4 regions of the Paenibacillus sp. MT86 genome follow, and region 1 is predicted to be linked to each of the others. Evidence: predicted binding sites of a transcription regulator. Region 1 holds the regulator's gene; each other region holds the start of a gene.
The links. Region 1 encodes Rex, which represses fermentation and respiration genes when NADH is low (regulators of the CRP and FNR family bind a similar motif). Its sites were predicted from a motif close to TTGTGAAATATTTCACAA; they were not measured.
Positions count from the first base shown of each region.

Region 2: a site for Rex is predicted at 2,427-2,444, ahead of nirB (nitrite reductase large subunit NirB). Genes of this name have one in related genera too.
Region 3: a site for Rex is predicted at 1,759-1,776, ahead of adhE (bifunctional acetaldehyde-CoA/alcohol dehydrogenase). Genes of this name have one in related genera too.
Region 4: a site for Rex is predicted at 3,797-3,814, ahead of ric (iron-sulfur cluster repair di-iron protein). Genes of this name have one in related genera too.

Region 1 covers NZ_CM179499.1:4,321,131-4,326,969, reverse strand. Annotated here, with positions in the region: gene dinG (ATP-dependent DNA helicase DinG) at 1-2,478, shown strand, start outside; gene AC3RCL_RS19150 (redox-sensing transcriptional repressor Rex) at 2,544-3,209, shown strand; gene AC3RCL_RS19145 (amidohydrolase) at 3,184-4,485, shown strand; gene AC3RCL_RS19140 (cell wall elongation regulator TseB-like domain-containing protein) at 4,517-5,035, shown strand; gene AC3RCL_RS19135 (hypothetical protein) at 5,293-5,826, shown strand; gene AC3RCL_RS19130 (AAA family ATPase) at 5,819-5,839, shown strand, end outside.
Region 2 covers NZ_CM179499.1:4,494,240-4,500,078, forward strand. Annotated here, with positions in the region: gene nirB (nitrite reductase large subunit NirB) at 1-2,341, opposite strand, end outside; gene AC3RCL_RS20070 (hypothetical protein) at 2,520-3,197, opposite strand; gene AC3RCL_RS20075 (winged helix-turn-helix transcriptional regulator) at 3,381-3,701, opposite strand; gene AC3RCL_RS20080 (uracil-DNA glycosylase) at 3,856-4,518, opposite strand; gene AC3RCL_RS20085 (ThuA domain-containing protein) at 4,696-5,418, opposite strand; gene AC3RCL_RS20090 (sugar phosphate isomerase/epimerase family protein) at 5,462-5,839, opposite strand, start outside.
Region 3 covers NZ_CM179499.1:4,487,272-4,493,110, reverse strand. Annotated here, with positions in the region: gene AC3RCL_RS20055 (formate/nitrite transporter family protein) at 1-216, shown strand, start outside; gene AC3RCL_RS20050 (hypothetical protein) at 599-757, opposite strand; gene AC3RCL_RS20045 (Crp/Fnr family transcriptional regulator) at 848-1,573, opposite strand; gene adhE (bifunctional acetaldehyde-CoA/alcohol dehydrogenase) at 1,849-4,461, shown strand; gene pflB (formate C-acetyltransferase) at 4,781-5,839, shown strand, end outside.
Region 4 covers NZ_CM179499.1:3,779,116-3,784,954, reverse strand. Annotated here, with positions in the region: gene AC3RCL_RS16730 (spore germination protein) at 1-994, opposite strand, end outside; gene AC3RCL_RS16725 (GntR family transcriptional regulator) at 1,165-1,830, shown strand; gene ilvD (dihydroxy-acid dehydratase) at 1,850-3,541, shown strand; gene ric (iron-sulfur cluster repair di-iron protein) at 3,844-4,542, shown strand; gene AC3RCL_RS16710 (methyl-accepting chemotaxis protein) at 4,745-5,614, shown strand; gene AC3RCL_RS16705 (DUF421 domain-containing protein) at 5,796-5,839, shown strand, end outside.

The DNA of each region.
Region 1 (5,839 bases):
GTGTCCTCTCATTTCGGCCTGGAGCATGACCGTCCGCACCAGGCGGACAGCGATGCGCTTGCCACAGCCTATGCGCTGCTGAAATGTTTGGAGGAGATCGACGAGCTTCCGCTGCTCACCATTCAGCGTTTAAGCGACCTGTTTGCCGACGAGGACAGCGATTTGGCCTGGTTCTTTGACGGCATTCGTTCCGACAGGGAGCACCGAGCCGTACAAGCGGGAGACACCCATACGTACTACCGCCAGTTTGCCTTGGCGGTGGATGATTGGAACGATATAGCACCTGTCAGAGATGAGACGGAGCCCAACCCTTTGGCCGATGTAAGCTTCGAGCAATACATGAACGATGTCCGTGAACGCCTGAAGGAAACGCTGCCTCATTATGAGAGCAGGGATGCCCAGGACATGATGTTCCAGGAAGTGATGCAGGCGCTGGATGACAATAAACATCTATTGATCGAAGCGGGCACGGGAACCGGCAAATCCCTTGGATATTTGCTGCCGTCGATCTATCAAAGCGTGAAGCAGGAACAGAAGGTTATGGTGAGCACGCATACGATCAACCTTCAAGAACAGCTGCGTGACCGGGATATTCCCCTGCTCACCCAGGTTGTTCCTTTTCCTTTTAAGGCGGCCATTTTCAAGGGCAGGGGACATTATTTGTGTTTGAGAAAATTTGAACATAAAATAAATAGAAGAGATTTTCATTCCCCGAAGGAAGACGTAATCACGGCGGCCCAGATGCTGGTCTGGCTGACCCAGACGGAGAACGGGGATGATGAAGAGCTAAACCTTGGCGGACGCGGAGGGGATTTCTGGGAGACCATATCCAGCGATTCGGATTCTTGCCTCGGACGCGCCTGTCCTTGGTTCCGCAAATGCTACTATCACAGGGCCAAGCATGAAGCAGGCATCGCGGATGTCGTCATTACGAACCATTCGAAGCTGTTCACCGACGTGAAGGCGAATCATCAGCTGCTGCCAAGCTATGAGCGCCTCGTCATCGACGAAGCGCATCATCTTGAGGATGTCGCCGGCAAGCACCTTGGCTTGCAGATGAAGTATTTTTCGGTGGTCCATACCTTGACCCGTTTGTACAAAGACAGCCGAAGCGGGCAGCTCCCGGCTCTGCGCCAGCTGCTGCAAGCTTCGCCGCACGAGAAGGCAGTCGAATGGTCTTCCGTCATCGACCGTTTGTATCCGGACCTCATTACCGCAAAAGAGAACTGGGATCGGCTCAGCGATCAATTGTTCGGACTGCTTCCGGAACGCGGAGACGCTTCTCCGGGAGATGCCGGCCAATTCTCGCTCCGCCTGTCCCCGCTTAAGAAGCCGAAGGATTGGGATTCGATGGCCGAACTGGAGCATCAAATTCATCTGACGCTGGGCGATGTCGTGCGCAAGGGCGATAAGCTGATCGCCGAAATGAAGGAAGATTTGGATGACTACAGCGCGGACAGCCTGTTAACCGACCTATCGGGCCTATTTAAGGACCTGGCCTCGCATCGCGAAGACCTGCGCTCCTTCATGGCCCTGAACGATGAGGGCACGGTATACTGGATGGAGGCGAACGGCAATTTCCGCAGCAAATCGCTGCAGTTGTATGCCGTGCCCGTCGACGTGAGCGCTCATCTGAAGGAATTGTTTTTTGACAAGAAACAAAGCGTGATTCTGACATCGGCGACCTTGTCGGTGGACAAATCGTTTCAGTTCATGATCGAAAACCTGGGTCTTCAGGAAGCGGCTGAAGCGGGGAACCTGAACACGGTTCAGCTCCCGTCCCCGTTTAATTACAGGGAACAGGCCCTTCTTGTCGTGCCGCGCGATTTTCCGAGCGTGAAGGGATCGGTCGGGGATGCACTCTTTGTGAATACGCTCGTGAAGTCTTTGGCCGATACGGCCGTCGCTACGCATGGCCGCATGCTCGTCCTGTTCACTTCGTACCGGATGCTGCGCCAGGTGCACGAGCCGCTGAAAGAAGCGCTGGCATCAAGCGACATCACGGTATTGGGACAAGGTATGGACGGAACCAGCCGTACCAAGTTAATCCGAAGATTTCAGGACAGCAGCGCTTCCGTGCTGCTGGGCACCAGCTCCTTCTGGGAAGGGGTAGACATCCCGGGTGAGGCGCTGACTTGTCTTGCCATCGTCCGGCTGCCGTTCCAGCCGCCGAATCACCCCTTGGTCGAGGCCAAGAGCGAACTGCTGCAGCAGCAGAAGAAGAATCCCTTCATGAAGCTTTCGGTTCCGCAAGCGGTCATTCGTTTCAAACAGGGGTTTGGGCGTCTGGTGCGAACAGCACAAGATAAAGGGATCGTGATCGTGTACGATACGCGGGTCATTGAATCCTATTACGGGAAGTATTTCTTATATTCCTTGCCGGGGCCGAAGATGGAGCATATGCCGACAGAGGGGATCGTTCCCCGAATTTCGGAATGGCTGCAGGAAGAGGCAAGCGCGGGAAACCAAGCGGAATAAAGTGAAACCAAGCACGATCAACAAAAAAAGATGTAGTTATTAACCTATTATTAGGGGGAGCATGCATGAAATCGGAAAAAATTTCGGAAGCCGTGGTCCGCAGATTACCTGTATACTTGCGCTATTTGAATGAGCTTCAGAAGAGGGAGGTTTCCACGGTTTCCTCCCAGGAGCTGGGACAGAAGCTGGACCTCAATCCTGCTCAAATTCGTAAGGACCTGGCGTATTTCGGTGATTTTGGACGGAAAGGGATCGGATATGATGTTTCTTATCTGATCGAGAAGATTCGCCAGATTCTGAAGCTGGACCAGAAGATCAATGTCGCATTGGTCGGGGCCGGTAATCTTGGACATGCATTATCGAATTACAATGCATTCCTGAAGGATAATATGAAGATTGTGGCGATTTTCGATTCGTATTCTCCCAAAGTTGGTATGAAAATTAACAATTTGGTCGTACAGCCGATGGAAGAGCTGGAGAAGACGGTTCATGAGCACGGCATTCGAATCGGGATTATTACCGTTCCGGATTTCGAAGCGCAGAACGTAGCGAATCAGCTTATCGCCTCAGGGATCGAGGCGATTCTGAACTTTGCGCCAACCATCCTGAAAGCCCCAGCCCATATCCGGATTCATACGGCTGATTTTACAACGGATTTGCAAAGTTTGGCCTATTATTTGGATAACGGCAAGGAGGATGCAGCACATGACAACAACGAAGTGGATGGTTAAGAACGGAACGTTTGCAGTACTGGAGGAAGGCCAATCCGTGCTTCGCGGATACCTGGTGGTTGAGAACGACCGGATCACGTACCTGGGCGAGGAGGAGCCCGTCGTGGAAGAGGGGACAGAAATTATCGACGGAACCCATCTGTTCTTCCTGCCCGGATTGGTGAACACGCATGGACATGCCGCCATGTCGCTTCTTCGCGGCTATGGGGACGATCTGGCACTGCAGGTATGGCTTCAGGAAAAAATGTGGCCGATGGAAGCCAAATTCACGTCAGACGACGTATATTGGGGCACATCGCTCTCCGTGCTGGAGATGATCAAGGGCGGAACCACGACGTTTGTGGATATGTATGACCATATGGATCAGGTCGCGAAGGTTGTCCAGGACTCGGGAATGCGCGGCGTCCTGACGCGCGGCGTAATCGGTTTATGCCCGCCCGAGGTACAGCAGCAGAAGCTGGATGAGGCGGTGGCATTCGCGAAGGATTGGCATGGCAAGGCTGACGGCAGAATTACGACGATGATCTCGCCGCACGCGCCTTATACCTGCCCGCCGGATTTCATCGAAAAATTCGTTCAAGCATCCCATGACTTGAACCTGCCTTTGCATACCCATATGTCCGAAACGGAAACTGAAGTGGCTCAGAACGTTAAGGATTACGGGCTTCGCCCCGTTGCCCATTTGGAGAAGCTGGGCATGTTCTCCCGTCCTACGCTCCTTGCGCATGCCGTTCATCTGACCGATGAGGAAATCGAAGTCTTGGCCAAGCATCAAGTAGCCGTATCGCATAATCCCGGAAGCAATTTGAAGCTTGCCAGCGGAGTCGCCCGCGTACCTGCGCTGCTGAAAGCCGGCGTAACGGTGTCGCTCGGTACCGACGGACCTGCTAGCAACAATAACCTGGATATGTTCGAAGAGATGCGGCTGGCTGCCCTGATCCATAAAGGAGTAAGCGGGGATCCGACGGCCATTCCGGCCTCCGAAGCGCTCCGAATGGGCACGGTATACGGAGCCAAGTCCGCTTTCCTTGAGGATATCGGTATGCTCGCGGTTGGGATGAAGGCCGATATGATCGCATTGAATACGGATCAGGCGCATTTCCTTCCACGGACCGACTATATTTCTCACGCGATCTACTCTGCCAGCGCGAAGGATGTAGAGCATGTATGGGTTGACGGCAAGCAGGTGGTGAAGAATGGCGCGAGCCTTACTCTCGACGAGGAACGCATCCGCCGGGAAGCGCAGCGTGCATTTGAGCGTCTTACAACCCTCTAGGGAATAATCAAGGGGAGCGAGGAAGACGGATTTGAAGAAAAAAACGAAGTGGATATTGCTGAGCGTGTCCGGCGTCCTGCTATTATTGCTTGGCCTACAGCTCTATTATTCCTATGTTATGAAAGATACGTGGAATGAAGAAAGAATGGCGATCCTTGCAGCGAAACAGCATGGCCAATTGGTCTCGTCCGACAAGACCTATAAATCGGTATGGGGCGAGGACAATAACTATTGGGTGGTCAGCGGGAAAGATAAAGACAATCAAGACCGCATGGTCTGGGTGAAGTTTACGGACGATAACGTTCCTGTTGAAGGGACAGATGCCGTTCAGTCGGTGTTATTGAATACGGGCATGTCAGAGGCCGTGATGCGGGACCAGATCCGTAACGAAATGCCGGGTGCGGTCATCAAGCGATTGCTGCCGGGAATGTATGAAGGCGAGTATGCCTGGCAGCTGCAATATGAAAACAACGGTCAGCGCGGCTACAGATTCTATCGTTTTCAAGACGGAAACGCCATCGGAAATGATATTATTCTTCCTAATCAATAAGAAAACAAATGAAAGGCGTCCCCTCATAGGGATGCCTCTTTGGCACATAAACATGTAAGCGCATACAGAAATAAATTGGTAAAACTGTTCTAAATATTTTCACAGACAAGCATGAAAAAGTATATAAGATATGATATACTCATACTTGTACGAATTGAGCAGATCAATTACATGCCTCACCATATATCGTTGTTATATGTATTATTGTGCTGCAATTGCTATACAAAATTTCATATCGAAATTGAAGGAGGAACTTCATGAAACTGCGCATTGTACCTATCATGCTGACTGTCGTGATCTCAGCATCGGTCCTCTTTGGCGGTTGGTTTCTGTATCGGCAGATGGCTTTGCAGAATCCGCTCGCAACTGTTGTGTCACAATACGATGGCGTGAAAAGTTCTCATATAGATATTAAACAGGATACCGTGACTTTGAATCTTGATTTGGCTCCGAATGCGAATTTACAAGGTTTGGTTCAGCATATTAAGCAGGAAGGCAAGTCCGTGATCGGGAAGCGGGAATTGAGAATCCAGGTGGAGGACCATTCCTCGGAAGCATTGGATCAATGGTGGGAGCAAGCGATGCTGTCGGTTGCCGAAGCGATGGACAATAAGCAGTATACCGATATTCAATCATCGCTCGAGCAGCTGGCTGCCCAGTCGCCGAATTTGAAAGCAAAAGCAACGATCGATGACACCAATGTCTATGTCAGCTTGTCGGACGGCAAGTCTGGTAAATTTATAATCTTGCCGCGTCAACCTGGCAAAATGGAGGTGTGGAATCATGCCTAAATTAGCTAAAGAA
Region 2 (5,839 bases), 170 kb from region 1:
CCAGCTCAATTCTTTCCACCAGCTCCTTACGCTGTTTAGCATCATCAAGGACCGCCGCACGGATTTGTTCCAGTCCCAGACGCTCTACCCATTCCGACGTTCTCTCGAGGTACTTGCCGGTTTCACGGTAGTACTGCATCAAGGCGCCGCAGATCTCGATCAATTCCTCGTCCGTCTTCACCTTACAGAACGAATCGGCCAGGCGCGCCTTCGTTCCGCCGTTGCCTCCGACGAATATCTCCCATCCGCCGTCATTGCCGACGATCCCGATGTCCTTCGTGCACGATTCGGCACAATTTCGCGGACATCCGTTGACCGCCATTTTAAACTTCGCCGGAAAATCCAGCCGCTCGAATTTCTCCTCGAGGAATGCACCCATGCCCATCGAATCCTGCGTGCCGAAGCGGCAGAATTGGGAGCCTACGCAGGTCTTGACGGTCCGCAGCGATTTGGCATAAGCATAACCGGACGGCATATCCAGCTCTTCCCATACGCTTGGCAGATCTTCCTTCTTCACGCCGATCAGATCCAGTCGCTGTCCGCCGGTTACCTTAACGACCTTAACATTGTACTTAAGCGATACGTCCGCAATTTTCTTCAAATCCTCCGGCGTGGTAACGCCGCCGTACATTCTTGGCACTACCGTGTAAGTGCCGTCTTTCTGAATGTTGGCGTTCATCCGCTCGTTGACGAAGCGGGACTCCCTCTCCTCCTGATGGGTCACCGGATTCAGCATCGCCAGATAATAATGGATGGCGGGACGGCATTTCGAGCAGCCCTCAGGGTTGCTGAAGTTCAGAACATGCATGACTTCCTTCGTCGTAGTCAGCCCCTTGGCGCTGATTTCGGCGACGATTTCGTCCCGGTCGAGCGTGGTGCACGGACATATGCCTTGTTTGCCTGCCGTCTTAAAGCCATCGCCCAGTACGCTCTGAAGGATTTGCTCCACGACTGGCTTGCAGCCTCCGCAAGAACGGGTCGCTCCCGTGCAAGCTTTGATTTCGTCCACCGTCGTGAGGCCTTGAAGCGTCACGGCATCCACAATGGCCTTTTTGGTTACGCCGTTGCAGCCGCAGACGATTTCATCGTCGGGCATCTTATCCAGCGAGAAGGCCTTGCCGGTTCCTTTCCCTGCACATTCGGTGCCCATGATCGAATGATAGATCTCCTCGGTCATGGCCGTCTTTTTTCGTATCATGGATTGAAGGCTGGCCGAATCGCTGACATCCCCGAACAATATCGCACCGGCGATGATATTGTCGCGCAGCAGGATTTTCTTATAAGTCTTGCGCCAATCGTCCTTTGCCACGATCACCGAGTGCTCAGCCTGCTCCATGAATTCTCCTGCGGAGAATACATCAACGCCGCTGATTTTCAGTTTCGTCGATACGATGCTGCCCTCGTAAGGCTGGCCGTCCACGCCGCAGAGATGCTTGGCAAGAACCTGTCCCTGCTCGAACAACGGCGCAACCAAGCCGTAGCATGCCCCCCGATGCTCGCAGCATTCGCCGACCGCATACACATCCGGCCAGGAGGTCTGAAGATAATCGTTGACTACGATTCCCCGGTTCACTTCGATACCGCTCGCTTGGGCGGCAGCAACGTTCGCTCTGATCCCCACGGCCATGACCACGAGTTCCGCTTCAAGCTCATCCCCATCTTTGAACCGCAGCCCCGTGACCCTCTCATCGCCCATGATTTCCGTGGTTTGTTTGCCTAATAAGAACCGGATGCCCTGCCGCTCCAGCTCCCTTTGCAGCATCCCCGATGCCATGGAATCCAGCTGGCTCTCCATCAAATCCTGCATGAGATGAACCACCGTCACCTCCATGCCCAGGCTGACCAATCCCTTAGCGGCTTCCAGACCCAGCAGCCCTCCGCCGATGACGGCCGCTTTCTTGTATGCCTTGGCGGCTTGAAGCATCTGCGTGCAGTCGGCGATGTTTCGAAATCCGATAACTCCCTCTTTATCACTGCCCGGTACAGGCAATATAAAAGGTTTCGAACCTGTAGCTATAATCACTTTGTCATAAGGAACCGTCAATCCGTTATCGGCCGTCACTACCTTGCGCTCCCCGTCGATGGCGGTGACGGTCACACCCGTATGCAGGGTGATCTGATTGTCCTCGTACCATTTCCAGTCATTCAATACAATGTCGTCCAAGGTTTTGCTGCCTTCCAGCACATAGGACAGCATAATGCGATTGTAGTTCGGGTGAGGCTCCTGTCCAATGACGGTGATGTCAAATTTCCCACCCAATTTAATGATTTGCTCGACCGTGCTTATGCCTGCAATACCGTTGCCAATGACAACCAACTTATCTCTCTTTATATTGGACATCGTTTGATTCCTCCCCAACACGTGATCTTGTTCTCGTGTACTCCACTGCTTACAAGTAAATTATATCGTGTAAAGGCATATATTTTTGTGATTAATTTCACATTGATCTTTAAAATTTAAATAAAAATACCAAATAACCCTGTTCGATTGGAACAAGGTTATCCTAAACAGCCGCATGCTATATGATTTCGGCTTCCATATAGGCTCGTTCGCCGCCGGGCACTTTTAAATAGGGACGAATTCCGGCAAATCCCCCCGCATCCAGGTTCACCCCGGTCATCCAATTCCCCTCCAAAAGGCCTCCTTCCGACTGCATGATGACGGCAGGTGCCTCGATATGCTCCTGGTACAGTACGATGCCGGCCTGAATGGTCTTATAGGCTTTTCCTTGCTGCACCAAAGGTAAGGCACTAATATACGTAGGCACAAAATAATGGGCGATCACGTCCAGCTCCTCCCCGTCGAAGAACGCTTCGCTGCCGAGGAAGGGATGCAGCATCACGATTTTCTCGTAGAGCGACCAGATGATCATATGCAGGAATCTTCCCATCCGTCCCTTATTTTGCTCGGAAGACGAATTCAATGTTTCGGTTTCATAACCAATGAACTTCCATCCGCCGGGAGCTTTGACCCACTTCTGGAACATGTCGACCCGAGCTGTGCCGTCTTGGCTAAGGGATGCTACAGCGTCTGGGCTTGTTCCACACACGGCCGACCACAGTGATTCCGGTACATACTGGCTCAGCACCCGCTTGGTTTTCTCAAATATATGAAGCACTTGTAATGAAGCGTTTTCAAGCTCTGAGATGTCCTCTTGTCCATAATGGAACCGGGAGATATTCGTTCGCTTGATCATGGGCTCGCCTCCTTGATATGCCGCCTGGATTATTACATCATATAGAAGGTGCGTCAGCTTGGTGCATGTCCGGATATTTTTGCAGGACGAAACGAAAAATCAGCCATGCTGGTTAGAAAAAAAACCCTGAAATGAGGATATCTCATGCCAGGGTTTAATCGTCAACGGGAGTCTTAAGATGACTCATCTGTCGACCCATTGTTCTGCCCAGGATGAAATTTGCTCCATCACCGGACGCAGTGCTTTGCCTTTTTCAGTCAGTTCATATTCAATACGTACCGGAGTTTCCGGATAGACATGACGAATCAGTATGCCTTCGCATTCCAAATCCTTCATCCGCTCGGAGAGCATTTTATCGCTCATGGACGGAATCAAATTCGAAATATCCTTAAAGCGCTTAGGCCCGCTCATCAGCGTTTGAATAATCAAGCCATTCCACCGTTTGCCCAGAAAAGAAAAGGCCGATTCGAAACGGGGACACATCGTAACATTTGTAACTTCCATATCCCTTCACCTCTTTACGAAGTCACCTTGTTTATAGAAACTCATAAGCTTACCCAAAAATCTAGAAAACTTACGAATTGTAAGTATGTTTCATTTTAGCATATTTTCGAGAAGCTGAAAACCTCCTAGCCCCTTTTTCCCAGAAAATCAGCGCTTATCCCCCTAATATCCGAGCCAAAATATCCAAATCGTCCTCAATCAAAGTGGATAATTTCCTATTATACAGCACCGCCGCTGGATGGAACAGAGGGAATATCTTATAGGTCTCCGGTGAAAAAACATAGCCTGCTCCGGGATTTTTCGGATCTGCCGCTTGCTGAACCGGGCCCTCCATCAGCTTGCCGTGCAGCGACGTCACCGTTTCATGGCTTCCGATTAACCGGTGCAGCGCGGTATTTCCCATCGGTGCCAGGATGTCCGGGCGGACCCATCGGATCTCTTCATCAAGCAAAGGCGCATGCGCCAAAATTTCCGCCTTGGTCGGCGTGCGATTCGATCGGCTGATGACATTCTCGCCCGAAGGCCTCACGAGCACTTTATCCTTGTAGGGCCTGCTTCGCATGGCACTGGTAATATATACCTGGTCCCGCGTCAGTTTCAGACGTTCCAGGTACGCGTTCATCTCTTGTCCGGCCTGCCCTACGAAAGGTTTGCCTTCCAATACTTCATGAGCTCCGGGCGCTTCCCCGATGAACATGATTTTCGCAAAGCGGACTCCCCTTCCGAGCAGGAAGCCCTCAACGGGTTGATGGACGAGCCTGGCCCGGCATATGGCGATGATTGCGGGATCTACAGGTGCGCTTTGTACTTCGTTCATGTGTACAGCCCCCCTCTCCTATATCATACAATACCCCATATTCACGTATATTCTATCCCCAGCCGGCAAAAAACATTTCGAAAAAGCAGCCCCAACATACCAAAAAAACGAGCCGAACAAGGACTGTACCTTGAACGGCTCGTTCGTTGATGATTAAGATAATGCGCTGTTTATTGCTTAGACTAAAACGGGAAGCGCGCGAACCGGCTGACTGTTGCCGAACGTTTGCTTGCCTGCCGTGGAATGAGCCCAGTTAATCGCATTGGAGATCACTTTCAGCACTTCGGGGTTGTAGTAGGTTGGATAGGTCTCATGCCCTGGACGGAAGTAAAAAATGTTCCCATGCCCGCGTTTGAATGTGCATCCGCTGCGGAACACTTCCCCGCCCTCGAAATTGCTGACGAATACCAGCTCATCGGGGGCCGGAATGTCAAAGAACTCCCCGTACATTTCCTCGTGCTCGATGATCATCGGTCCCGTAATTCCCGCCGCAATCGGATGCGTCGGATTCACGCTCCAAATAATTTCCTGTTCTCCTGCTTCGCGCCACTTCAAATCGCAGCTCGTGCCCATCAAAGCTTTGAACGGTTTGGAAAAATGTCCGGAATGGAGAACGATCAGTCCCATACCATCCTGCACGCGTTTTACGACCTTGCTTACGATTTCGTCACTAACCTGGTCATGAGCCATATGCCCCCACCACAACAGCACATCGGTTGAATCCAGTACATCGTCCGTCAATCCATGCTCCGGCTGGTCGAGCGTTGCCGTTCTAATGATGAAATCCGGATTTTGCAGACCCTCCGCCAAAGCTGTGTGAATGCCCGTCGGATAAACGCTCCGAACCTCATCATGGATTTTCTCGTGCACGAATTCATTCCATATGGTTACGTTAAGCATGTTGCTGTTCCCCCTAATTGCTTATTCGTTATTCTCTACGCTGTTAGACCCACCACATTTCTCCGAGCGGCTCTTCGATCAGCACTTGCTGAAGGTTTTGCACCGCTTTGGAGAAGCCTTCTTCAACGGACATCAGTCCGTCTTCATGTTCAATGCTCACGACATAGTCATATCCAACCAGGCGAAGAGCACTCATCATATCCGCCCATTCCTTCACATCGTGTCCGTAACCTACGCTGCGGAACTGCCAAGCGCGATCCAGCATGTTCGCATACGACTGCATATCCGTGAGACCGTGTTTGTTCACGTTAATCGGATCAATGCTAGTATCCTTCGCATGGAAGTGGTGGATCGCTCCTTCGCGGCCCAAAATTTGAATCGCTTGAACAGGGTCAATCCCTTGCCACCACATGTGGCTCGG
Region 3 (5,839 bases), 170 kb from region 1:
TTTGCCTTCATTGCGACAGGGTATGAGCATAGCGTAGCGAACATGTCGCTTCTGACGCTGGCGACGATATTGCCGGGACATCCCGAGACGGTATCCATCGGCGGCTGGATAAGCAACATGGTGCCGGTCACGCTGGGGAATATCATTGGCGGCGGGTTGTTTGTAGGCATGGCTTACTGGTTTATCTCTTCGGGAAAAGGGAACAAGCAAAAGTAAGCTGTGATAGGCGGTGAAACGGAGGAATTCCATCCTCCTAGTTCATTGTCAGAAAAAGTCCAACCTGGTGAATAAACAAAGAAACCGTTCTTGGTTAATGGTCTGTCATTCGTCCATTCGCCAAGCAACGGTTTCTTTTTTTGTAAAGACACAACCATTCCAAGAAATTTGGGACAAAGGCAATGGGAGGAACGATGCGCACACGGAACGTCCCCAAACAGAAATAGTGGGCTCCCCGTCAGATGTAATGTTCTTTTGGGAAATCCGCTTTTTTTGGATATGTCATCGCTGAAGGGAGCAGGAGGGCAACAGCATAAATAAGCTGTCCTCCTCAGTCATTGAACTGAAAGGACAGCCGTGAGAATCTTGCCTTCCAAATCGTTTACCGATGTTCCACCAGGTCGATCGCACCAAGCACCATATGAGCCAGTCCGAAGCCTAGAATACCGGTTGCAGCGAATTTATACCTGCTGCAAAGCAGAGCGGCACCCGAAGCAGAAACCACGGTTCCAAGAACTGCAGGAATCAAACCTTCACGCATGCTGAGCACTCCCTTTGATTTGGATTGGAAAGACAAGGCTTATTGTAAGCAGATGCCCATATATTATGCACCGAAGGGGCTTTAGGCGGATCAAATCCGGCAGATTTCGTTCGGACACAGCTCGCAGTGGCATATTTCCTGCAGCATCGGCAGATCTTTGATAACAATCATGCCGCCGGCATATTCGATGGCGTCCTTTTTGCGAAGATCGCTCAGCATCCGGTTCACGCTTTCGCGGGTGGCCCCGATCATGTTCGAAAGATCGGTGTGGGTGATCTTTTTGTTGATGAGAATGGTGCCATCCTCTTGATGCTGCCCGTAGGTATTGCCCAGACGAATCAGCGTCGACGTTAATGCGCCGGGCTTGCCGTACATCATGAGATCACGGAATTTGGTCTGCGTGATGCGGTGGTGTATACCCATCCACTTCATGAAATCAATCGCGAAGTCGCAATGCTGGCAGATCAATAGCTCAAGGTCCTTGTGCTCGATGACCCCGACTACGCTGTCCTCAAGCACCTCTGCCGAAAAACTGTGGTTGTTGCTGAAGAATGGATCGGCTTGCCCGACCATGTCTCCTGGATGGTACATATATAGAATAAGCTCTTTGCCTTCATCCGTCGATTTGGTTAATTTAATTCTTCCTTGTTTAACGAAGTACAGCTTGTCGGCGAAGTCGCCTTCCCAGAACAAATGCGATCCTTCAGGGAGTACCCTTTCCTTCATGGTGACCAGCAGACGGTTGCGGTTTTGTTCCGAGAAGCACTGCGTGTTCCCTAAGTTTTCGATTTCCATTACATGGTCTACAGTTTTCATGGTGGTATCCCCTAACATCCTAAAATTTGATCTGTTTAATCTTTAAATACATTATAACGTGAAAACATTCACTTGTGGGGCGGAACAAGAGGGAAATCATGGCGAATTTTCAAACATTGTGATCTCTTTCACTTGAAAGAGGGAAAAGACAGGTATAAATCACACAGAAAAGATAAATTTTAATATTGTGAAATATTTCACATGATTTAAGGAGCGTCTGTGTTACGATCGAAGCGTAGACAAAAAAGAACATGAACCATGGGAGGATGAGAGATATGGCTGTGAGCAAAGGAACAACGGTTGAAGTGAAGGGACAAACGGCAGCAGAGTACATTCAAGGTCTGATCGACAAGGCGAATCGGGCAAAAGAAAAGTTTATGAAACTCGATCAGGAGCAAGTCGACGGAATTGTGCAGGCCATGGCCATGGCCGGACTTGAGAAGCACATGCAGCTGGCGAAAATGGCGGTTGAAGAAACGGGCCGCGGCGTGTATGAAGACAAAATCATCAAAAACCTGTTTGCCACGGAGTATATCCACAACAGCATCAAGTACGACAAAACGGTAGGTATCATCGAAGACAATGCCTATGACAGCTTCCAAAAAATTGCGGAGCCGATCGGGATCATCATGGGGATCACACCGGTAACCAATCCGACCTCGACCACCATATTCAAGGCGCTGATCTCCATCAAAACAAGAAACCCGATCATCTTCGGTTTCCATCCATCCGCGCAGGCATGCAGCAGGGAGGCCGCGCTCATCCTGCGGGACGCCGCCGTGAAACAAGGCGCTCCGGCCGACTGCATCCAGTGGATCGAGGCTCCTTCCATGGATAAAACCAATACGCTCATGAACCATCCTGACGTTGCCTGCATTCTGGCTACGGGCGGATCGGCGATGGTCAAAGCAGCATACAGCTGCGGCAAGCCTGCCCTCGGCGTAGGTCCCGGCAACGTGCCGTGCTTCATCGAGAAAAGCGCGGACCTCGATCAAGCGGTGAACGACTTGATTCTATCCAAGACGTTTGATAACGGCATGATCTGCGCATCCGAGCAAGCCGTCATTATAGAGGAGCCGATCTATCATACCGTGAAGAAAAAAATGATCGCCAGCGGCTGTTATTTCGTGAACAAGGAAGAGCTGGCGAAGCTGACTGCGCATGCCATGGTAGCGGATAAATGCGCCGTCAATCCTACCATCGTCGGACAGCCGGCAGCCAAGATTGCCGAGGCTTGCGGCTTTGAGGTACCGGAAAGCACCAAGATCCTGGTCGCCGAGCTGGAGGGAGTCGGTCCTGCTTATCCGTTGTCCGCCGAGAAGCTGAGCCCGGTGCTGGCCTGCTATAAAGTGAAAGATGCGGAAGAGGGCATCGCGCGCGCCGAAGAGATGGTAGCTTTTGGCGGCATGGGCCACTCGTCGGTCATCCACTCGAACAATGAAGACGTCATCCTGAAATTCTCGGATCGCATGAAGACCTGCCGCATCCTGGTCAACCAGCCTTCCTCGCAAGGCGGGATCGGGGATATCTACAACACGAACCTGCCATCGCTGACGCTCGGCTGCGGTTCGTATGGCCGGAATTCCACGTCGTCTAACGTGACGGCCGTCAATCTCATCAACGTGAAAAGGGTGAACCGCAGAACCGTGAATATGCAGTGGTTTAAAGTGCCGGACAAAATTTACTTTGAAAAAGGCTCGACGCAGTATCTCGCCAAAATGCCTGACATCACCCGCGTCGCGATCGTAACCGACCCGATGATGGTGAAGCTGGGATATGTGGAGCGGGTAGAGCATTACCTGCGTCAGCGCAGAGTGCCGGTAGCCATCGAGGTGTTCTCGGAAGTCGAGCCGGATCCTTCGACAACGACCGTGGAACGGGGGACGGAGATGCTGGAACGGTTCCAGCCGGACTGCATCATCGCCCTCGGAGGCGGATCGCCTATGGATGCCGCAAAAGCGATGTGGCTGTTCTATGAATATCCGGATACGGATTTCAACAACCTGAAGCAAAAATTCATGGATATCCGCAAACGGGTCTATAAATATCCGAAGCTGGGACGAAAGGCGAAATTCGTAGCCATTCCGACAACGTCGGGAACGGGCTCGGAAGTAACTTCGTTTGCCGTCATCACGGACAAAGTGCAGGGAAATACCAAATACCCGCTGGCAGACTATGAGCTGACGCCGGACGTGGCGATCATCGATCCGGAATTCGTATACACCTTGCCTAAAACGGCGGTGGCCGATACCGGCATGGACGTCCTGACGCATGCGATTGAAGCCTACGTATCGGTGATGGCCAGCGATTACACGGATGGGCTTGCCATCAAAGCCATACAGCTGGTGTTCCAGTATCTTGAGCAATCGGCGCTGACCGGCGACAAACTCGCCCGCGAGAAAATGCATAATGCTTCGACGCTTGCAGGCATGGCCTTTGCGAACGCGTTCCTGGGCATCAACCACAGTCTGGCGCATAAATGGGGCGGACAGTACCATACGGCGCACGGACGGACCAATGCCATACTGATGCCGCACGTCATTCGCTACAATGCCAAGAAGCCGACGAAATTCGCGGCATGGCCGAAATACACCCACTTTGTGGCCGATGAAAGATATGCCGAGATCGCACGGATTCTTGGACTGCCGGCAAGAACGACGGAGGAGGGCGTAAACAGCCTGATCGCCGCCATCCGCGAGCTGAACAGCAAGCTCGGCATCGAGGAATCGTTCCAGCAGCTTGGCATCGATCCTCAGGACTTCGAGAGAAACGTCGAGCATTTGGCGGACCGGGCTTTCGAAGATCAGTGCACGACCAGCAATCCGAAGCTGCCGCTGGTGACGGAGCTGGCAGAAGTATATCGCAACGCCTTCTATGGACGTTTCTAAACAGGAATGGGACAGAAGGATGATCCTAAATTCCATTATAAATGGTGGTAGAAGCCAGGGGAGCCCGGAATCAGAGTGATAAAAATCACGGATAACCACAACTTTGTGATTTTTATCACAGATGCTGCGGATCAACAGGACTACAATAAAGGTGTAGCAGAAAGCTGAATCTCAGATCTTTGATATAGAAGCTTGAAGGCACATGGCGGGGCAGAGATGCCATTGATCTTGAAAATAATCACATTTAAGATCTGAGATAGATCAATGTGTGTCCCCGCCAGTCCCTGCAGGCTGCAGCATAATCTAGGAGGGATTCAATATGTCGGTGATTGAAAAAGAAGTTGGCTGGAAAGGTTTTAAATCAGGTAAATGGACCAAGCGCGTTGACGTTAATGATTTTATTGCAGAGAATATTACCCCTTATTATGGCTCTGATGATTTCTTGGCGGGACCTACGGACAACACCAAGGCACTGTGGGATATCGTATCGGATTTAACCAAGAAGGAGCGGGATAACGGCGGGGTTTTGGACGTGGATGTCCATACGCCTTCCACCATCACCTCCCACCGGCCCGGCTACTTGGATAAGGATAAAGAACAGATCGTCGGCGTGCAGACCGACGAGCCGTTCAAACGCTCGATTCAGCCTTTCGGGGGCATCCGGATGATGATTGATGCGTGCAACGCATACGGCTTCGAAATGCCGCAGGCGGTTGTGGATATCTTCAACGGCATCCGCAAAACGCATAACCAGGGCGTATTCGATGCCTATACTCCGGAGATGAGAGCAGCGCGCAAAGCCGGGATTATTACGGGTCTTCCCGATGCATACGGCCGCGGCCGCATCATCGGCGACTACCGCAGAGTATCGTTATACGGCGTGGACGCGCTGATCCAGGACAAACTGAGAGAACTCGGCGAGCTTGAAGTGGACGCCATGGACGAGCCGGTGATTCGTCTGCGTGAAGAGCTGTCCGAACAAATGCGCGCCCTAAAGGAACTGAAAGAAATGGCCGGCATGCACGGCTTTGACATTTCCAAACCTGCGAATACGGCGAAGGAAGCATTCCAATGGCTGTATTTCGGTTATTTGGCCGCGATCAAGGAGCAAAACGGCGCTGCCATGTCGCTTGGCCGGGTATCTTCTTTCCTCGATATTTATATCCAGCGGGATTTGGCTGAAGGCATCCTGACGGAAGAGAAAGCCCAGGAGCTGGTGGACCATTTTGTCATGAAGCTGCGGATCGTGAAGTTCCTGCGTACGCCGGATTACAACGATCTGTTCAGCGGCGATCCGACGTGGGTGACCGAATCCATCGGCGGCATGTCGTTGAACGGTGAAACGAGAGTAACCAAGAACAGCTTCCGTTTCCTGCAC
Region 4 (5,839 bases), 540 kb from region 1:
ACAACGAGGGAAAAACCAAGGAAAATACCAAAGCCACCAGGCGGGACAGCCGAATTGCGCTCATCAATAGAAATCGTTCGGTATAATCTTCGACCGTTTGATAGAACTGGCTGAATACGGTTGGAGCGATCAAGGCGAGCGGAGAACCGTCGACCAGAATGGCCACTCGGCCTTCCAGCAGATTCGCCACGACTTTGTCGGGCCGCTCCGTATACTGGATTTGCGGAAACGGAGACCAATGATTGTCTTCGATAAACTGTTCCAGATACCCCGAATCCAGCACGGCATCGATTTCAATGGCGTCCAGGCGCTTATTCACTTCTTTAACGATGCCGGGATTGGTGATGCCATCCATGTAACAGACCGCAACCTTGGATTTCGTTTTCGTTCCGATCTCCATGGATTTCACGCGGAAATCCGGCGTTTGCAGCCGGTAGCGGAGCAGGGAAATGTTGGTGCCGAGCGTCTCGATGAATCCTTCCCGGGCCCCGCGGATCACCTGTTCCGTCGCCGGCTGCTCTATTGAACGCTGCGATATTTTTCGTGTATCAATGATAATGGCCTCGTCCAGCCCTTCGATCGCTACGACAGACTGTCCCCTTAGAAGATTGTCGGTGAGCACGGAGATTTTTCGTTCCGCGTATCCTTCGCTGTGATAAAGCGTATCCTTCATCAAAGTGTCCATCAACGCATGGCGAGGGAGGTCTGAAACATCGAGATGGCGAGGTCCATATTTAAGTGGTCTTAATAAAGTATTATTAATGACGGCGTGATCCGTCATATCGGAGAAATAAAACAATACGGCCGGATGCTGCCCGAACACATGGAAGGGATGTATCATAAAATCGTCGTTATCGCCGAGAATTTTCTTGATTTCGGATGTGGTCTCTTCTAAGCTCTCCGATATGTTCCGGCCATCTGAACTTGCATTATTTGAGTTGGAAGAGACTTCGTTACGGGATTGGTTTGAACCCGTCCATGTGGAAAATGGCATTGTTGTTTACACCTCACTTGTTTAAACGGTGGTCCTTAGCTGTTGGATAGTTTGATTAAGTATTTCCTCTGTTTGTTATTTTTATCAAACGAAGCCCTCTAAGTATTGTATTTAATATATGAATGCGATATATTGCATATAACAAACTTGAAGAGTAAGGATGATAAGCCATGCCAGTTCCTAAGAATTATGTCTCTCCCGTACGGATGACCGCAAAAGAAAGAGCCTTCTCCCAAATTCAACGGTGGATTATCGATGGCACGCTTCAGCCCGGCGAGAAATTGCTCGACGCCGAATTGGCGGAATCGCTTGGCGTAAGCCGAACGCCCATCCGGGAAGCTTTTCAACTGCTTGAAGTACAAGGACTCGTGTCCACGCACCCCGGGAAAGAAACAAAAGTTACGGCCATTGAAAGGGAAGATATCTTTAAGATGTATTCGACCATGGCCGTTCTTCAAGCATTGGCTGCCGAAGTGACCACTACCATCATTGTTCCGGAGCAGATCCAGCAATTGCGGGCGATGAATCTGGATTTTGAAAATGCCATGAAGAGCGGGCAAGCTTATCAAGCCATGGAGTTGGATGAACAGTTTCATAATTTCATCGTGGAGCTGTCAGATAATCCTTATGTCGCTGCATATAGTGCCTCGCTTCAGATGCATATCCGGCGGTTTAAGTACGTGTTCTTAAAACAGCCGATTGCTGCCGCACAGGCTTCAGTCGATGAGCATGCCTCGATCATCAGCGCTTTCGAGCAGAAGGACGGTGATCGGGCGCAAGCTATGATGAAACAAAACTTCATGCGTCCCATGCAGGAACTACACGGGTTACTCTAAATAGAGGGGAGAAGGAAGGATGACAAACAAAAAAGATTTACGCATTCGCAGTAAGGTAATCAGTGAGGGCGTCAACAGGGTACCGAACAGGGCGATGCTGCGGGCTGTTGGTTTCACGGATGCGGATTTTAAGAAACCGATGATTGGCGTAGCCAGCACTTGGAGCGAAGTGACCCCTTGTAATATGCATATCGACAAGCTAGCCATAGAGGCCAAGCAAGGGGTACGCAACCATGGCGGCGCTCCGCTTATTTTCAACACGATCACGGTTTCGGATGGCATTTCGATGGGACACGGCGGCATGCTGTTCTCCCTGCCCAGCCGAGAAGCCATCGCAGATTCGATTGAGATCGTGACGGGGGCCGAACGTTTCGATGGTCTGGTGGCGATCGGCGGTTGCGACAAGAATACGCCCGCCTGCCTGATGGCAATCGGACGGATGAATCTTCCTGCGGTTTATGTTTACGGCGGTACGATACAGCCCGGGAAGCTCGATGGCAAGAACGTGGATATCGTCACGGCTTTCGAAGCGGTCGGGCAATATCATGACGGAAAAATGACGGAGGAGCAGTTACATAAGGTGGAATGCAGCGTCTGCCCGGGACCGGGCTCTTGCGGGGGCATGTATACAGCCAATACGATGGCCGCTGCGGCAGAAGCCATGGGGATGAGCCTGCCCGGTTCCTCTTCCACGCCGGCTATTTCACCAGACAAAGCAGCGGAATGCGCTGCGGCTGGAAGGCAGGTCCTCTCCTTGTTGGAGCAAGAAATCTATCCCAGGGACATCATGACCAAAAAAGCGTTTGAGAATGCGATAACCGTCGTCATGGCTTTGGGCGGTTCAACCAACGCGTTCCTGCATTTGCTTGCGATCGCTCATTCGGTTGGCGTAGATTTGACGTTAGACGATTTCGAGCGAATCCGTTTGCGAGTTCCCCACCTTGCAGACCTGAAGCCAAGCGGACGACATGCCATGCAGGACTTAAACGAAGTCGGCGGCGTACCGGGCGTCATGAAATTATTGCTCGCCGAGGGGCTTCTGCATGGCGATTGTCTAACGGTCACAGGTAAATCATTGGCAGAGAATCTGGCGGAAGCTGCGCCGTTAGAGGGCAGCCAGGAAATCATTCGCCCCATTGATAAGCCGCTGAAGCCGAACGGGCCATTGGTTGTATTAAGAGGCAATCTCGCGCCAGAAGGTGCGGTCGCCAAAATGTCGGGTATGAAGAAGCTGCGTTTTGTCGGACCGGCCAAGGTGTATGACAGCGAGGAGGATGCAACCGAAGCGATTTTGAGAGATGAAATATGCAAGGGCGACGTGTTAGTCATTCGTTATTGCGGTCCTAAGGGCGGCCCGGGTATGCCGGAGATGCTGTCGGTCACGGCACTCATTGTAGGCAAGGGTCTTGGCGGAGAGGTTGCGCTGATTACGGACGGCAGATTCTCGGGCGGCTCGCATGGGTTCGTTGTCGGTCACGTAGCGCCTGAAGCACAGGTAGGCGGGCCGATCGCGCTGCTGAGGAATGGAGACATGATCACGATCGACAGCGAAACGCAAGAAATGACGTTCGACGTATCGGATTCCGAATTGGCTGCAAGGGCACAAGCATGGCAGCAGCCTCCACTCAAAGTTTCCACGGGCGTATTGTACAAATATGCAAAATTAGTGTCCTCAGCATCGAGAGGCGCGGTTACCGACTCTGCAGAATAAGTGGAATTTCCAGCCCGAATTAAAGCTTATAGTCAATATCTCGGCGAAGACAGGCATCGGTCCGAAGGCCGAGTAATGTGAACGATGACGAAGAAACGGGGCAGCTTTGAGAACAAAACAGGGATGATTTCATCCCTGTTTGTTGTTGTCCTGGCTACCGTGGTCCTTTCGATACTATCGTTCACATAGTGTTACATTTCAGTATGACTGCAATCACATGTGCGGGGATGGGAGTTTCATATACTTGAGTTGTAAGAGTGAAAAAGTTCACAAACACGTATTAAGTCTAGGGAGGTTTGAATATGAGTTCATTCACGCTTCAGAGCCAAGTATCCGATATTGTGACATCCATCCCGCAAACCGCGGATTTATTTCGATCCCTCCGCATCGATTTTTGTTGTGGCGGCCAGGTGCCTTTGGAAGAGGCAGCCAAGCAGCGTCTTTTGGATCCAGCCGCCGTTCTGGAGCAGATTCGGTCCGTAGAGAGCAAGTTTGCCGATTACCAGGAAAGCCGTCCCGCTTCATTGAAGGAATCCGAACTGATTGATCACATCCAACAAAAACATCATGCCTTCCTCCGTGATGAATTACCGGCATTAACGCCCTATGTAACGAAATTGGCCCGTGTGCATGGAGAGCATCATCCCGAGCTGCTTCGCGTGCAGGAGCTCTTCTCGGAATTGAAAAAGGAGCTGCTGGAGCATACGAAGGACGAGGACGAACATGTATTTCCGCTCATCTTGAAATTTGTGGCGGACCCTAGCCACCAAGCGGCAGCAGAGCTTAAGCCGCACTTATCCGAACTGGAACATGAACATGCTCATGCCGGCAGCTTGCTGCAGGAGCTCCGGGACGTAACATCCGATTTCGAGCTTCCGGCTGATGCCTGCGGTACGTATCGGCTTGTCTTTCAACGGTTAGCCATGCTTGAAAAGGATACCTTCGAGCATATCCATCTGGAAAACAACATATTGTTTGAGCGGCTGCGCCAAGCGGTATAACCTTTCGACAACGTCCCTTCCTCACCGAATGAGGAAGGGATATTTATTGTTCCAGCCCGTCATCCTACTCAACGATTCGCTGCATTCGGACGATAAATATCGTGATCAGAAGGGAAGATGCAGTTCCCAATGATACGCCAATAAGCTTAAGGACACGGTATGGCGGACAATAGCACCCGTATGAAGGGTTGGGGGAGATAGCATGAGCAATGTAACTGAAGAACAAACACAGCACGAGATGATAGGGGCCTTTGTCAAGGTAGCTCCACTTCTGAAAAGTCTTACGAATGATGACATCACGATTGGCATTTACGACACGGAGAAGCTCATCATCAACATTCCGGGAAGAACCTTTTCGCTGAACGTCAAGCCTGGGGACCCGCTCGTGGAGGGGGATATCGTAACCGATGCCATCCGCAATAATAAAGCTATATCGGCAGTCGTTCCGAAAGAGCTGTTTGGATTTCCGCTTGCTGCACGGGCGATCCCGCTGCATGACGAGTTTGGCAGGGTAATCGGCGGCGTAGGCATGGGTACAAGCCTAGAAAAAGCGAATATGCTGTTTGAGATGGCCGAGAGCTTTTCCGCGATTGTCGAGCAGACCACCGCATCCATTGAAGATATTAACCAATCCATCGCTCGCCTTACCGATCGGGTGTCGGACGTAACCGGCCAAATGTCGGAGGTTAGCTCCAGTGCGCAGCAGATCGGCAAGATTTCCACCGTCGTCAAGGAAATTTCGGATCAGAGCAGCATGTTAGGCCTTAATGCTTCTATCGAAGCGGCAAGGGCTGGGGAAGTCGGTAGGGGGTTCTCGGTCGTTGCCGATGAGATTCGGAAGCTGGCGACAAGCTCCAAAGAGAACGTGGACCAGATTAATGGCATCACCAAGAATATTCAAGAATTTTTGCAGCGGCTAAATCATGCTTTTGCCGATATCCACACGCTGACCGATACCCAGTCAAGGACGATTCAGGAGTTCTCGGCAACGATTCATGAGATTAGCATCAAGGCTGAGGAACTAGCACAGGTTGCTGAAGAAACCTTGTATTCCAAAGAAAATAAGCAATAGGATAACCGAAACTCTCCTAATTCTTTAATTTTATTTTGCAAGGAAGAAGAAATACGCTGATGTATTTCTTCTTTTTTTATTTGATTTATGATCTCCCTTATATACTCGATCTTGTATAGAGATTGAAGCATAAGGGGAACTTACTGAATATGTCAGATTTTGTGGGAAAGGGCTGAAGGAATTGGATTTTTTTGAAAGCCAAGAAACGCTGACGTCCGTCCAATG